DNA from 4 places in the Paenibacillus sp. FSL M7-1046 genome. Region 4 is predicted to be linked to each of the others. Evidence: riboswitches for the same ligand, from Rfam matches in the RefSeq annotation. Region 4 holds a riboswitch; each other region holds the start of a gene.

Region 1 (3,611 bases), 3.7 Mb from region 4:
CATTTCGTTGGAAGGGATAAGAAAAGATGCAATGGCAGTCAACGCTACAACAATGATCATCGAATAAGAAACCAATCCTGCCTTAACAATTGCATCCCCGATAACCAACCCCCCAACAATCCCAATAGTTTGACCTACACGGCTGGGCAGACGAAGTCCTGCTTCCCGCAGCAATTCGAATATAAGTTCAAGCAGCATCGCTTCAATTAGCGGAGGAAAAGGGACCCGGGTCAATAAACCTTGAATCGAAAAGAACAATTGCAAGGGAAGGACATTGGAGTGGAAAGAAACGGTGGCAATGTAGAGCGCAGGCAACTGAAATGCTGTTACAAAGCCGATCAGACGGATAAACCGGACAAAAGAAGCGATCATCCATCGATTGTTATAGTCATCCGGTGTCTGATAAAAGCTGAAAAAGCTCGCCGGCAAAATCAGAGCTGTAGGGTCCCCATCCAGCAGTATGGCGACATATCCGTCCAGTAAATAGGATGAGGTATGGTCCGGACGCTCCGTATTTATTAGTTGTGGAAATATGGAGAAGGAGTTATCCTCCGTTAATTCCTGAATAAAGCCAGTGGAGATTACCCAATCGATCGAAATCTTCTTTATTCTTGATTCTACAATTTTTATCAATTCTGGGTTGGCGATGTTCTCCATATATACTAAGCCTACCTGTTTGGGGGCGAATTTCCCAAGTGTGAAGTAGCGGACAATAAGGTTTGGGGATGCTATTTGTTTCCGGATCAGGTATAAGTTAACCTTCATTTGTTCAATAAAACCGTTATGAGCTCCCCGAATAACCCCTTCATTCTCAGGCTCGCTAATGCTTCGTTCGTATTTGGCAGGAGTGAAGAGGACATAAAATTCAGACATTCCTTCTAAAAAATAAAGACAGCTTCCTTCAAGAAGTCCCTGAATGCCTTGGTTTAGTTGTGTTTCCAAATTGAAACTAAGGGTCGTGAAAAGCTCAGAGAGGTCTTTGTCCTGATTACGGCTAAAAGGAACAATCACGTTTCGTTCAATCAATTCCGTATCAGTGAGAGAGTCCAGATAAAAGACCATTCCTTCCTTTCCCTGAAAGGATAAGCTTCTTTTTTTGAGGTCACTTGTATGGAACAGTGCGGCTTCGATGTAATCGGAATTTTGATTTACAGAAGGAAATGAGGTCTGAGTTTGGTTAGTCATAATAAGGCGCTCAACTTTCGATTAATTTTGCTTTTAACGTTCCCGAATGATTTGCAGAATATTCCTGACAGGAACTTTAATGTGTGATACAGATGAGTACGGCAGATGATGTTGAGCAGCATACGTTTCTGTTTTGTTTTCCTAGGACATGAAGCGGAGCAAAAATGAGCAAATCATCGACCGCTTAAGAGCAACACCAAAGAATGCGCCTTCATTCGTGAAGTGGTGGCATTTTAAGCTTCTTTTGCCATCCGCAACGTTTTACATTAAATGGTCACAGGCGTAAGATTCAAATCAACAACCGAATATATTTTAACTGTTCTCAAATGGCTGAATTCCGATAATGGGAACGGGGGAACCAATGGTGAATGCGGCTTTTGCTCAGATAGCTGCCGCTCACTTGGGGTGAATCCTTGCTGCGTGCTGAAAAGCCGCTTCTTACAAGGTAGGGCAATCTCGCTGCCCGAATCCGTCAGCTAACCCCGTAAGCCTCGAAGAGAGAGGATGAGCGCCATGATCGATTAACCGACCACGGAGAGCCCTGACGCTTCTGTGGTCTTTTTGCTGCGCATGCAGAAAGGAAAGATGATCTGTATAAGTGTTTAGAAATCCTATAACAACGATAATAAGAGTCATTGGGCACTATCTAAATTGCTTTCAAGGGGGGATTGTTATCGTTACTGTATTTATCGTGTGCTTCTGGGTTGGATTGCTGCTTCTCCTCAGCGGCGGATTTCATGGGCATGGCCTGGCCGGTCATCTTCATGTGGGAGGTGGCGAAGCTGGTGGTCCGGGCTTTATGCCCATACTCCCTCTGATGGTGTTTGTCACGGTTTGGGGCGGCAGTGGTTATGTGCTTACCCGGTTCAGCGGAATGAATATGCTAGCAGTGGTGCTGATCTGCACCGTGCTTGCCTTGCTGCTGGGCTGTCTGATGTATGCGGTGTTGGCCCGGGTGATGACTCGGTATGACAGTAGCATGAATAAAATGGATTATGAGCAGGCGGGACAACTCGGGTACATCAGTATTTCAGCTGTGGATGGAGCAGTTGGAGAAATGAAATATGTGCTGCATGGAACGATGCGTTCTATTGGTGTGCGGGCAGAAACCGGCCAGCAGCTCGTCAAGGGTGACAGGGTGATTATTTTGAAGGTGGATAAAGGAATGGCGGTAGTCACCCTCTTCGAGAGGGAAAACGAACAATTATAAATAACGGGGAGTGTCGAACCGAATGGTTATTCTTTATTTAATCTCGGCAATTGTTGTTGTTATCCTGCTGGCTTTGTTCAGTATCGTGAACGCTTATAAAAAGGTACCGCCCAATCAGGCGATGATTGTATTCGGCCTCGGCGGAAAAAGAGTGGTTCAGGGTGGCGGGACGTTCGTCATTCCCGGCTTCCAAAACAATAAGACCATCTCCATGATGCTGATGAGCTTCGATGTCATCCCGGCGCAGGCGATGTTCTCCCGGCAGGGCATCAAGCTCAACCTAGAGGCGGTTGCCCAAATTAAGATTAAAAGCGATCCTACCGCTATTCTGACTGCCAGTGAGCAGTTTATCGACAGGCCGGAAGAAGACCGCGAGACGATTATCCTGCATTCGGTGGAAGGCCATCTGCGCGGCTTGATCGGACAATTAACGGTGGAATCCATTCTAAAGACACCTGACGAAATCAACAGCAAGATGCGGGAAACCTGCTCGGAAGACCTCGACAAGATGGGGCTTGAGGTGGTCAGCTTCACCATTAAGAAAATTACTGACGACAAAGGGTATATCGACAACATGGGAGTTCCGGAAATTGAGCGCATCCGCCGCGATGCCAGCATCGCCAAGGCGGAAGCGGAACGCGACATTCAGATCAAGCAAGCCGAAGCAGAGAAAGAATCCTCCATTGCCAAAGCCAATGCGCATCAGGCCACCATTGAAGCGGGAACCGCCGCCCGCGCCAAGGAATCTCTGTTCGAGAAGGATTTGAACATTAAGCAGGCGGACTTTAAACTGGAGACTGAAGTGAAAAAAGCACAAGCGGATCTTGCGTACGAGTTGCAGCAGAACAAAATCAAGCAGTCGCTGGTTACCGAACAGGTCAAGATCACGCAGATGGAAGCGGAGGCCAACCGGACCGTCCGGGAAATCGAAGTTGAGCTGAAACAGAAGGAGCTGGAGGCAACGGTGATTAAGCCTGCTGAGGCGGAGAACCAGGCTACGATCATGAGAGCGGAAGCAGCCAAGCAGCGGAAAATTCTTGAGGCGGAAGCAGAGGCGGCCACAATGACCAAACGGGGGCTGGCAACAGCGGAAGCAGAGCTGGCGAAGGGGAAAGCCAACGCAGAAATTGTTCAACTGGCCGGAGCGGCGGAAGCGGGGGCACTGGAGAAGAAAGCTGAAGCGTACAAACAGTTCACGCAAGCCGCACTTATAGTG
Region 2 (3,611 bases), 540 kb from region 4:
AGTGGTAATCTTGAAAAAAAACAATCAAATCCCCGCGATCCTCGCAGCTTCAATTCTGCTGATTCTGCTCAGCAGCATGCTTAAGCCGGAGGGCTCTACCCTGCTGGGTGTGCTGCAGACGTTAATGCTCGGAGTGGGCTTGCTGGGCTGCTGTACAGCGGCCTGGAGATTCGCAAAAGGCGGCAAGGGCAAGAGCTGAGTATAAATAGAAAAGGCCGCAGCACTATGCTGCGGCTTTTTCATGCGCTTTGACAAGTTGCTATATTCCATACGAAGCTATACAACAAACAAGTTTGCTTCAGGCCGCAACGTTTCCAACCGGCACATTTGCTCGCGCACATGTCTCAGCCGGGTTTTCAGCACCGGCACGCTTTGCTCAAGAATGGTGCTGATTGCCGGCAGGGGCAGCAGCATGCCGTACCATAACACCTGCACAATCTGATCCTCCCAGGCTAATCCATTGGAAACAAAGAGGCTGCACTCCTCCGCAGCCCGGGAGCACTGCTGAATGCACTCCCGGTACGCATCCAGAGAGAAAGGCTGCGGGATGAAATCATCATGAAGGTACCGGGTATAAAGCTCAGTGAAGGTTTTCATCGCAGTCTTTTCCGCAACGGCACCCTCTCCCAGCAGCAGACTGGTGAGTGCATAAATATTTCCGGTGTTCTTTTGGACATATTCCGCAAACTCGCTGGCAGCTGTCCATTCCGGGGATAATGGGTCTGGCATGTCTTCACGTTCCTTCCTGAATAAGAAATTATAAGATGGAGAAATAAGTGATGGATCTGTCCATTAGCTCGGCTATGTCCGGTTCCTGCCAGCTGCCTTTATGCAGCAGGGAACTTGAAGGTTTATAGTACATCCGTCTGAAGGGGGGCGTACCGCCGGCCCCAGCCGTACGGGAATAGGGGACCATTTGCAGATGTGACGTGACGACCTTGCCTTGCAGCTTGGCTTTTAAATCCAGCAGGGCCGTTTGCACGATTTCTTGCTGACCCGGCTCCCACTGCGCACCTAGCTGCTGTACAATTTCTATGGCTTCTTCTAGCCTGTGATTGCGTATACTTCTCAGAAAGCTGCTCCATTTAATGACGTCAAAATGATCGCCTTCCGCAGACAGTATCCCCGCTCCCCAGCTGCACCCAGCCTTGCACGTAAGCTTCAGCACACCATACCGGCACTTGCCGGATGACTCCGCGGCATGATGGAATGGCCAGGGGGCATCGAATACAAACACTTCTATACGTGACAGCCTGCGCTGGTTCATTTCGTTTTCCCTCCTACCCATTTATAAGCTGCAGCCTCAGCACAAAAAACCGCAGCAGAGGAGGACCTCTGCTGCGGTTTTGGTACAGGCTTAAATACACCTGGCGAAAACACGTGGCGGATCAAGGTTCTCTCTAGTCGCTTACGGGGTTAGCTGTCGGATTCGGACGGTGAGAGTCGCCCTACCTAATGAGACCACAGTCTCCTTCGGATTCACCCCAAGAAAGATTCTTATCTTCCAGGTAAGGCCCTGCGGGCCTGATGGTTCCCCCGTTTCCCGCATTGCGGGAATTCAGCGTTCATATCGCATTTCATGCATTGGATTCAAACCGAATCATACCTTTTCGCATGAGCTTTGTAAAAAGAAAAAAACATTCTTCTGAGCCGATTTTCAGGGGATTATGGCAAAAGAAACGATAAGAAGTGCTAAAAGGGTGTTTATCAACGATTTTCAGCTTTTTATCTCGTGCATACGACTGCTTTTGATTTAGGGTGATTAGAGCCCAAAAGGCAATTTGCTCAACAGCGGGTGAATATAATCACAACGCTGAATGCTTTTTCGCAAATCGTTGATAAGCCGAGTAAATAAGAGGAATGATGAGATTGAGGCTTAAGTAAGCGCTACCCGATCTGGATTGGGTTTACTAAATGCATTATTTTGGCAGGTTTGGCGGTTTACAAGGCCGTGATCGCCAGAGTATGATTACTTCTGTTTACTACACAATCGAATACGCAGTCCGCTTAATTTCCGTTATGGAAAGCGGGGGAACCAACAATCGGCAGCCGATGTGAGAGTCGGAGCCGGTTATGGGGTGAATCCTGTGAAAGTGCGAGAGAATGCTCGCATGGATACAGGTAGGGCGACTCTCACTGCCCGAATCCGACAGCTAACCTCGTAAGCGTATTAGAGAGGATGAGCACAATGTGACCGTTAATTGGACCACAGAGGGAATTCCTTTGTGGTTTTTTGCTGTGTTCGTACGGGCAAATGAATGGAAGTCCTAGGCCGGAGGAGAGGAAGATATGGCGAATTCGGAAGAATATGTACTCATTAACGCTCCGACTAAAGCGGGGGAGCATTTTATCAAAATCTTAAAGTTCAGAGGCTACAAGATCGCAGGAATCGCCAACAATGCAGCGGAGAAGCGGCGTCTGGAGGAACTGGGAATCGAGGTCAATCTTGTGGTGGATACACATCATCAGAATACATGGTTCCGCCCCTCTTTTCCGGTAGGCAGAGTATTTCTGTTCGAGAGCAGTGTGACCTTATGCTGCCGGTATATCCAGATGTGCCGGACCTGGACGACAAAGCCAATATACGTAATTACGACTTCGATGAATCCCAGACTGGTCTATAAAGGACTTGGAGCGGATTCCGTCATCTATTCCCACAGCGGAAATGTCTCTTTTCTGGCGGATGTCTCAACGAATCCAGGATAAGGCCAAATAAAAGGGCAAATAAAAGGCATCTCCTGGACAGAGGTCCAAGGAGATGCCTTTTTCAAAAATATAAGAATTTATATGTTTCACACGATAACTTATCCTTCTATTTCTCGCTGAAACGGTACCGTCCTTAAAAAGGACGGCAAAGCCGTTTCCACTTGAATATAAATATTTATATGCCTCACGCTATGAATTATTCAGCGGTTGCTCCAATAAGCTCCTTAAGTTCGGAAACGTTGAAGCCCTTGACTGCGCGGCCTTCGTACACAGTAACAGGCACACCCATGAAGCCCAGCTTCTCGACTTCTTCCTGATACACTGTACTTGTCATAACATCACGCACCTCGAAGCTAACCTTTTGCTCGGTTAGCCACTGCTTCACTTGATTGCAGTCGCTGCATCCTGTGGTGGAATAGACAATTACCGGCTGGCTCATTGGCTCACAGCTGCCTTGATGGCGTCCCGGGTGATTTTCCAATGGGAGGTGTTCCAGCGGACTTCGCCGTCTTCCAGCAGGAAGATCTGCGGAGATTCATGCTTGATCCCGAAATCTTCGGCAATCTGATTGGACAGCGGACGGTCTTCAATCACATGGACAATGGCAGCTGGAGTCTCGGAGCCTTGCGTATAGGCAGTGAATTCCTCGTTGGCCTTGGCGCTGATCGGGCAGGTAGTGCTATGCTTGAAAAGCAGTTTTTTACCTGGTTGCGCAACATATTGCTGCAGTTCTTCCAGAGTGTGAAGTTGTTGGATAGACATCGGTATCTCACCTTCCTATAAGTACTTGTAACTACGATTGTAACATAGTTCAAAATTAAATCAAAAAGGAAGTTAGAGCACCCCTTTCAGCAGAATTACAGTCCCATGAAGGACGTTGAAAAAACGTGATTGCCATGCTAATG
Region 3 (3,611 bases), 4.8 Mb from region 4:
CGGTCCTTAATTCCGGGGTCGGACATCGCCTCCTGAATGCTGGAGCAGCCCTCCAGGTAACCAAAATACGCTGCGCTGCAATGCCCGGTATTCACCGTAAACAGCTTCCGTTCAAGATAGGAATCGAGGGAGTCTACATAATGGACGCCTTTGATTTCCGTATAATCAGCGATTAATTCGCTGCGGGGAATGACCCATTCACTGAACGGCTCCACTACGATTTCCAGCGGATCTTTATGCGTCTGTACTGGAACGATGCGATCCACCATAACATCGGGGAAGGCGACACAGCGGTCTGCACGCCCCTTTAAAGGCTGCTTTAAATGGCGGTAGACCAGATTTTTAAGCTTTTGGCTGCTCCCTACGCCATTCTCGCAGGCAATAATATGAAGCGGCTTCGGATAGGCGTTGCTGTTTAGCCTGTTCTCAATACCCTGCGCGATGGCTCCGGCAATGTCCTTCAGCGCTGTTAGCCCGACCGCTGTCGTCACGATCTCAGCCTCTGCTACAGCTTGGGCCACCTGTTCCTGGTCCTTCAGATGAAGGGCGGTTACATTCTCCACAATAAAGCGGTCCCGCTCATCATTGGCAAGGGTAACAGGATAGCGCCCCCGTTCCTGCAGCTGAGCGATTTTCAGCCTATTTCTTCCGACAAAACAAACCTCATAACCGGAGTCTGACAGCACTGGACCGATAAATCCCCGGCCAATATTGCCCGCTCCAAAATGTACGGCTCTCAAATCGGTGTCCCCCTTAAGTAATTTCAACTCTTTATAATTTCACAAATTATAGTTGTTATACGCAGAAATTAGTACACTGTAGTGTTTTATACCTGCACACCAGAGATTTCGAAGCAACTCCGGGAAACTACGTGATCGAAGTCCAAAAGACTCAGGCTTTCGGTCTGGTGATGCGGCATATCAAATTCAAGAAAGCGGGTAATGGCATTCGGGATCACCACACAGAACATTCCAGCAGCAGCTGCAGCTCTTGCGCCGTTTGGCGAATCCTCAATAGCGACTGCCTCATGTGGTTTAATGTCAAGAGAGGACATGACCTGGTTATACAACTCCGGATCAGGCTTCACCTTCTCCACATGATCGGAGGTGCGGATGCTCTCGAAATAATCGCGTATGCCCAGCAGCTCCAAATGCCGTTCCACCCAGTCCATAGAGGAGCTGGAAGCAAGGCCAATCCGCAGTCCGGCGTCCTTGGCAGCATCCAGATATTGCTGAATTCCCGGCCGCATCTGTTCCAGCTCCATCAGCTTGCTGTGCCTCTGCTGGACCGCTATTCTGAATGCCATCCGGTCGATAGGCAGCTTAAGGTCAGTCATCAAATATTCGTAGGGATTAAAACTGTTAAGGCTGGTGCCTATGCAAGTAGAATACTGTTCCAGCGACAGGTCTACCCCATGCTCTCCATAGGCTTCGCTAAAAGCGGTGTACCAAGCTGTTTCCGTGTCGATAATCGTTCCGTCAAAATCAAATATAATCCCTTTGATCAAATCAACCATCTCCCTCGCAGTAGTCCGGTAAGCTAAGCTCACACAAAAGCGTGCAATTCGCCTCCAAAAATGCTTCCGGCTGGCGTCTGTCTGTAAAAACCATAACAAAGGTTTTCTGCCCGCGTCAACCGGGGCAGCTTATCTTCCATCACATGAGTACGGTTACAATTGCACAAAAACGAAACCGGGGACAAACCTAAAAAAACGCTTTCCCGGTCGCTCCTGTTTGCACCAAAAAAACCTTTCTGTGCAAAGGATTTCGTGTTTCTATGTCTTGCGGCCGGGACTCTGCGTATGATGCATTTCAAGAAGACCGGCAACCCCTCAACAAAAAAAATTTCTACTCTGCTGATTGGGCTTGGTCCCGTATGCCTTGCCGCTGGCAAGTTTTGCTTTGACTTTTCAAAACTTTCCGGGTTATACTTTATCTACGCTTAATTTCCAGCCTTTGGGCAGGAAAGCGGGGGAACCAGTCTTTTGGGGCGAATCATTCACAGAATGTAGGGTACCATCTTACCCGAGTCCGTCAGCTAACCTCGTCAGTAGTGGATGGGTCTGCTTTTTTAGGTATATTCATAACCAGAGACCCTTGCTAAGGGTCTCTTTTTTGTATTCACATGACCCTGCTGGCAGCAGTTTGGCTATCGACCTCAAGGCTCCCTTACTTCTCACACTATGAGACCAAGGAGAGATGCAAGTGCAAAAGATAAGGTACATAACGGATATCAGCAAGGTTGCCATGCTGTCTGAAACGGAGAAAGAAAAGCTGAAGGAGATCACCGGCAAATTCGCCTTTCGGGTCAATGACTATTATCTGTCGCTGATCGACTGGGACGACCCGGGTGATCCGATCCGCAGGCTCGTCATTCCAAGTGAAGGTGAACTTGCGGAGTACGGCTGCTGGGATGCATCCGATGAGGGAATGAATTATGTAGTGCCGGGATGTCAGCACAAATACAGAACAACAGCCCTTCTGATTGTCTCCGAGGTGTGTGGAGCTTACTGCCGCTACTGCTTCCGCAAGCGCCTGTTCCGCAATGATGTGAAGGAAGCACAAACCGATGTGGCTCCGGGCTTGGAATACATCAGGAATCATCCTGAGATCAATAATGTGCTGCTTACCGGCGGAGACAGCCTGATTCTCTCTACCTCCAAGCTGCGCTTCATCATCGAAAGTCTGAGATCCATTGACCATGTGAAGATTATCCGGCTGGGCTCCAAAATCCCCGTATTTAATCCCATGCGCATTTATCAGGACGAAGAACTGCTGGAACTAATCCGTACCTATTCATCGGAGGACAAACGCATTTACGTCATGGCGCATATTAATCATCCCCGGGAAATTACGCCCGAAGCCAAACAAGCATTCAGAGCACTTCATAATGCCGGGGCAATCGTGGTTAATCAAACGCCGGTGCTGAAAGGCATCAACGATGATCCGGCGGTACTCGGAGAACTGCTCGACCGGCTGTCCTGGGCCGGAGTCACTCCCTATTATTTCTTCGTGAACCGGCCCATTGCCGGCAACCGCGAGTTCGTTCTGCCGCTGGAGCGTGTCTACAACATTGTTGAGGAAGCCAAGGCCAGAACCTCAGGTCTGGGTAAAAGAGTCCGTCTATCCATGAGCCACTCCTCCGGCAAAATCGAGATACTGGCGATTGAAGACGGCATGGCCTATCTGAAATACCATCAGTCCAGAGCGCAGGAGTACGGCAAATTTATGATCCTGGAATGTCCACCGGATGCAGAATGGTTCGATGATCTTCCCGGCAGCGAGAAGCACTGGACCCATCCTGCTTACACTTCCCAGATCCCGCAGCTCCTATAAAAGCCAGCACAGTCCCCTTGTATCAGCATCGGGACTGTTTAGCGTGCTTACCGGCTATTCCATCCCCTGTGAGAACAGCTTGCTGATGAGTGCTCTCCGGCTGGATACGCCGGTCTTGGAGAAGATCGATTTCAGGTGATCCTGTACGGTGTACGCAGAAATATGCAGCGACTCCGCCAGCTCCTTGGTAGATAATCCCCGGGACAGCATCTCGGCCAGCTGCTTCTCCCTGGCGGTCAGCTGGCAGGCATCGGCCAGCAGCCGGAAGATCTCCGA
Region 4 (3,611 bases):
CGATACACCGCCGGATACGTATTTACTTCCGATGGCCTTGTCGATGACTTTATCCATTTTGGAATCCGCGAAAGCGCTTCCTGCTCCGATGGTAAGCATAATGGAAAAGCTTAGTACTGCTGCTGCTAGCTTCTTCTTCAAAAGTGAATACCCCTTCCAAATGCCTACGAGGTTAGCTTAAGGGTTCGGTTGAAGGTCCCCTATGACCCCTCTGTGAATAGGAGGTCAATTCACCCAAAATCGGTTCCCCCGTTTCCCTAATGGTTAGGGAACTCGGCACGACTGTTGATTAGGATTAGCTTGTTAACCAATACATGACAAAACCTTTGTAAAACCCGATTGAATAATTACAAAAATGTTACTAAAAACTCACTGCGATAATTGTAACAAAGACTTCGCCACTTGGCAATCACTTAAAACATATTAATGCATAATATTTGCACTTTTTAAGAGTTATTTTTGCTTTTAAGGTCTTATCTTTACGCGCTGAGTAAGCTTTATCTTAGATTTGTTGGGATTTTTAGTAAAAAGGTGTTTCACAGGCCTCAAATACGTGTAAAAGGTAGAATAAGGAAGACAAAAAGGAAAAACCCGGAAATGATTACGGCAATAATCAGTTTCCGGATCTCTATAAGTTACAATTATTTATTGGAGGATGAAATTCCTGAGGGATGTCAATCGTAAGCGATAGCTTTGTAAGCTGTTGTGCTCATTACTCGTTTGGCTCCAACGTAGCGGTTGGCCCAGTAGGATTGACTCATTGAACTGATAGTTACACCACGGGATGAAGAGGATTGGGCGAATTTTCCGTTGCCGACATAAATGCCGACATGGGAGACTCCATTGCCAAGGGTATTGAAGAATACCAGGTCGCCGGAACGGAGGTTATTCCGTGATACGGCGGTTCCAACGCTGAATTGTGCTTTGGAAGTGCGGGGCAAGGTAAGGCCAACATTCTTAAATACATATTTGGTGAATCCAGAACAATCAAAGCCGGCAGTGCTTATGCCTCCGGTTTTATACGTCGTTCCCAGTGTTTTTGTAATAACAGTATCCATTCTGGAGTCGGCGAAAGCGCTCCCTGCTCCAAGCGTGAACACCATCACCAGCCCTAATGCTGCTGCGGTGCATTTCTTCTTAAAATTATGACTTTTCAAAAGATGTACTCCTTCCAAGGCCTGCGAGGTTAGCTTAAGGATTCGGTAGAAGGTTCCCCTATGACCCCTCTAAAGCGAGATCAATTCACCCAAAATATGGTTCCCCCACTTCCCGGTGCCGGGAATTTGGCGTTTTATGCACCGAAACAGTGACGTATCGACAAGGTTAAATGCTTAAAGGCACATTCATTTACTTCAAATTAGTTTCAAAAGATTACAAAGTTGTTACTACTGGTACAGGCATCATTGTACCAGAGGATTTACAGTTTTGCAAATACCCTAAATCACGTTGTAACCAAAAGAAGAGTCCCGCCCTTTATCTGGGGCAGTGACTCTTCTATTATGCCAAGGGACTGGCGTAATTATTGTGGAAATGTTTTGCTGCACCAAAGGTGATACTGCCCCGCTATGCTCCACATTTTGAACAGCGTTGAGGGAAGCGGTGAAAATTGCCGGAACAGCAGTGCGGGCAGGCCTGGACAGAAGAGTGCGGTCACTCCGGAGAGCAGCAGCAGAAGCATTCCGCCAGCGCCGAACAGTGCAGATATACAGGTGGAAGGGAGGATTACCCTCAGGCCAACCAGCAAGGAAGAGAACATGCCTGTTCCTCCGGTGTAGCCAAACTGCATGTACAGCAGCAGAATGCGGATCAGGTAGGAGTACAGGAGCCAGGCCAGAACATAAGGAACCAGTCGCAGCAGCAGGGTATAATCGAGAATACCGCTGAGGAGAAGCCCGTACATTTTGGGGAGAAGCCAATACAGCGGCGCTGCAGCCAGAAGCCATTCCGCTAGACTGAACAACAGTACGGGGAGCCCGTAAAGCTTCATTCCGGGAAAAAAGAACATTCCCCGCTCCCCTTTGCGCTCCTGGTGCAGCTCATGCAGCAGCCCTGCACGGATAAAGGGGGAGCATAGCAGCCGTAGCGCTGAGAGGGCCAGCAGCAGCCAGAGCCAGCGCAGCACCCCGGGGTCTGTGCCCAGTGCAGTCTGTCCTTCGATATAATACAGCAATCTGCCTATTCCGCTGCCGCCGGCGTGTGTATCGGGGTAACGGAGCAGCACCGGGATGAGGGCTGACCTGACGAATCTGTACAGGAAATAGCCCCAAAGCAGCCGATAGATAAAAAGCAGAATCAGAATATAAAATTGCTCTTTCATGCTGTCCCAGCCGCGGGTTATCGATCTTTTCACAATCCTTCACCTCACCAGACAAGAGTTCCGAGCAGGGTTTCAAGCAGCTTCGTTGCACTAAGCGTCCAGCGGGAGAGCGTCTTTCGCTCCAGCTCCGCCAGTCTAAAATTGTTGAGATGCTTACTCTCCAGCAGAATGGAGTGCTCCGGATCAATCTCTGCGGACAAAAGAGGCGCTTTGTAGGCTAGCTGAAAGGTGGTTTCCTTCTCTGTCCCATTCCAAAACTGCTGGACAGTATAGCCATCCAGGAAGGTGAACTTTATAGGGACGTCACCATACTGATTTCCTTTATTGCTGACCGCTACTGAGCTTTCGTAACGGGCATTGTCATCGCCGCCCTCTTTTTTAGGGTCAGAGATTTTAATATGATCAATCGAAAAATCCGGAGAACCGCCGCTGTATACATATTGGTCGAAGTAGGCTTGCCAGGATTTTTTGGTCACCTTCTCCACGATTTTCTGGAAGTCAGCGGTAGAAGGATGCCGGAAGCGGAACTTACGGGTATAGGCCGCCATTATGGTATCCATCGTCTTGGTTCCGACCTGCTGTTCGATATCCTTCAGCACCAGCTTGCCGCGGATGTACACATTTCGGGCATAGGAATCAGCAGGAGTGTATTTCCAAGTTTCCAGGTCAAGCGGCTGGGAGGATGTCACCAGGCTGGCCTGCAGGACATGATTGGATGATACCCCATACTCCTGCTCCATCAGCCTGTCTTCGGCGTAGGAAGTGAAGCTTTCGTCCAGCCAGGCCTCCTCGAATTCATTGCTGGCTAACATCCCGTAGAAATATTGATGGCCGATCTCATGAATGACCGTGCGCTCCAGAGAGGTCCCCGGAGAAGCCTCGGCTGCGCCAAAAGCAGTAACCAGCGTGGGATATTCCATCCCGCCGGCGCCATTGCCCTCTTTGGGAGGTACGACGATGGATAATGTAGAGTAAGGATAAGGTCCGTACCATTTGCTGAAGTTGGTCAGGGCGGCCTTCGCTGCCTGGAAATAACGCTCCTGCAGATGTTTATGCAGCGGGTCCAGATAAAGCTTGATTCTCACGCCCGGTACATGGTCTGTAGAGAAAGCCTCCTCGGCTACCACAAAGTCCGGGGAAGCGGCCCAGGCGAAGTCATGCACATCATCCGCATAAAATTGGTACACCTTCTGATCCTGCTTCAGCTTGGCGCTCTTGACCGGGAACCCGCTTGCGCCAACGATATAATTAGGGGGGACGGAGATGGTTACATTGTAGATACCGAAATCGCTGT

What was found. Region 4 has a riboswitch for cyclic di-AMP ahead of NYE29_RS09525 (C40 family peptidase). Riboswitches for the same ligand answer to the same signal wherever they lie in the genome.
Region 1: linked by a shared signal. The riboswitch ahead of NYE29_RS26555 (hypothetical protein) and the one ahead of NYE29_RS09525 (C40 family peptidase) in region 4 are both predicted to bind cyclic di-AMP.
Region 2: linked by a shared signal. The riboswitch ahead of NYE29_RS07125 (hypothetical protein) and the one ahead of NYE29_RS09525 (C40 family peptidase) in region 4 are both predicted to bind cyclic di-AMP.
Region 3: linked by a shared signal. The riboswitch ahead of NYE29_RS31585 (KamA family radical SAM protein) and the one ahead of NYE29_RS09525 (C40 family peptidase) in region 4 are both predicted to bind cyclic di-AMP.

What each region holds. Positions count from the first base shown of each region.
Region 1 is NZ_JBBOXB010000001.1:5,956,037-5,959,647, reverse strand. Features, by position in the region: gene NYE29_RS26560 (spore germination protein) at 1-1,185, opposite strand, end outside; cyclic di-AMP (ydaO/yuaA leader) riboswitch at 1,504-1,691, shown strand; gene NYE29_RS26555 (hypothetical protein) at 1,877-2,395, shown strand; gene NYE29_RS26550 (flotillin family protein) at 2,418-3,611, shown strand, end outside.
Region 2 is NZ_JBBOXB010000001.1:1,664,193-1,667,803, reverse strand. Features, by position in the region: gene NYE29_RS07135 (hypothetical protein) at 11-199, shown strand; gene NYE29_RS07130 (hypothetical protein) at 277-729, opposite strand; gene NYE29_RS07125 (hypothetical protein) at 758-1,267, opposite strand; cyclic di-AMP (ydaO/yuaA leader) riboswitch at 1,392-1,574, opposite strand; cyclic di-AMP (ydaO/yuaA leader) riboswitch at 1,995-2,183, shown strand; gene NYE29_RS07120 (hypothetical protein) at 2,290-2,706, shown strand; gene NYE29_RS07115 (glutaredoxin family protein) at 2,903-3,145, opposite strand; gene ytxJ (bacillithiol system redox-active protein YtxJ) at 3,142-3,468, opposite strand.
Region 3 is NZ_JBBOXB010000001.1:7,029,756-7,033,366, forward strand. Features, by position in the region: gene NYE29_RS31570 (mannitol-1-phosphate 5-dehydrogenase) at 1-740, opposite strand, end outside; gene NYE29_RS31575 (HAD family hydrolase) at 827-1,507, opposite strand; gene NYE29_RS31580 (hypothetical protein) at 1,676-1,945, shown strand; cyclic di-AMP (ydaO/yuaA leader) riboswitch at 1,929-2,067, shown strand; gene NYE29_RS31585 (KamA family radical SAM protein) at 2,199-3,335, shown strand; gene NYE29_RS31590 (helix-turn-helix transcriptional regulator) at 3,390-3,611, opposite strand, start outside.
Region 4 is NZ_JBBOXB010000001.1:2,208,257-2,211,867, reverse strand. Features, by position in the region: gene NYE29_RS09530 (C40 family peptidase) at 1-141, opposite strand, end outside; cyclic di-AMP (ydaO/yuaA leader) riboswitch at 147-289, opposite strand; gene NYE29_RS09525 (C40 family peptidase) at 675-1,103, opposite strand; cyclic di-AMP (ydaO/yuaA leader) riboswitch at 1,161-1,299, opposite strand; gene NYE29_RS09520 (hypothetical protein) at 1,520-2,350, opposite strand; gene NYE29_RS09515 (M1 family metallopeptidase) at 2,362-3,611, opposite strand, start outside.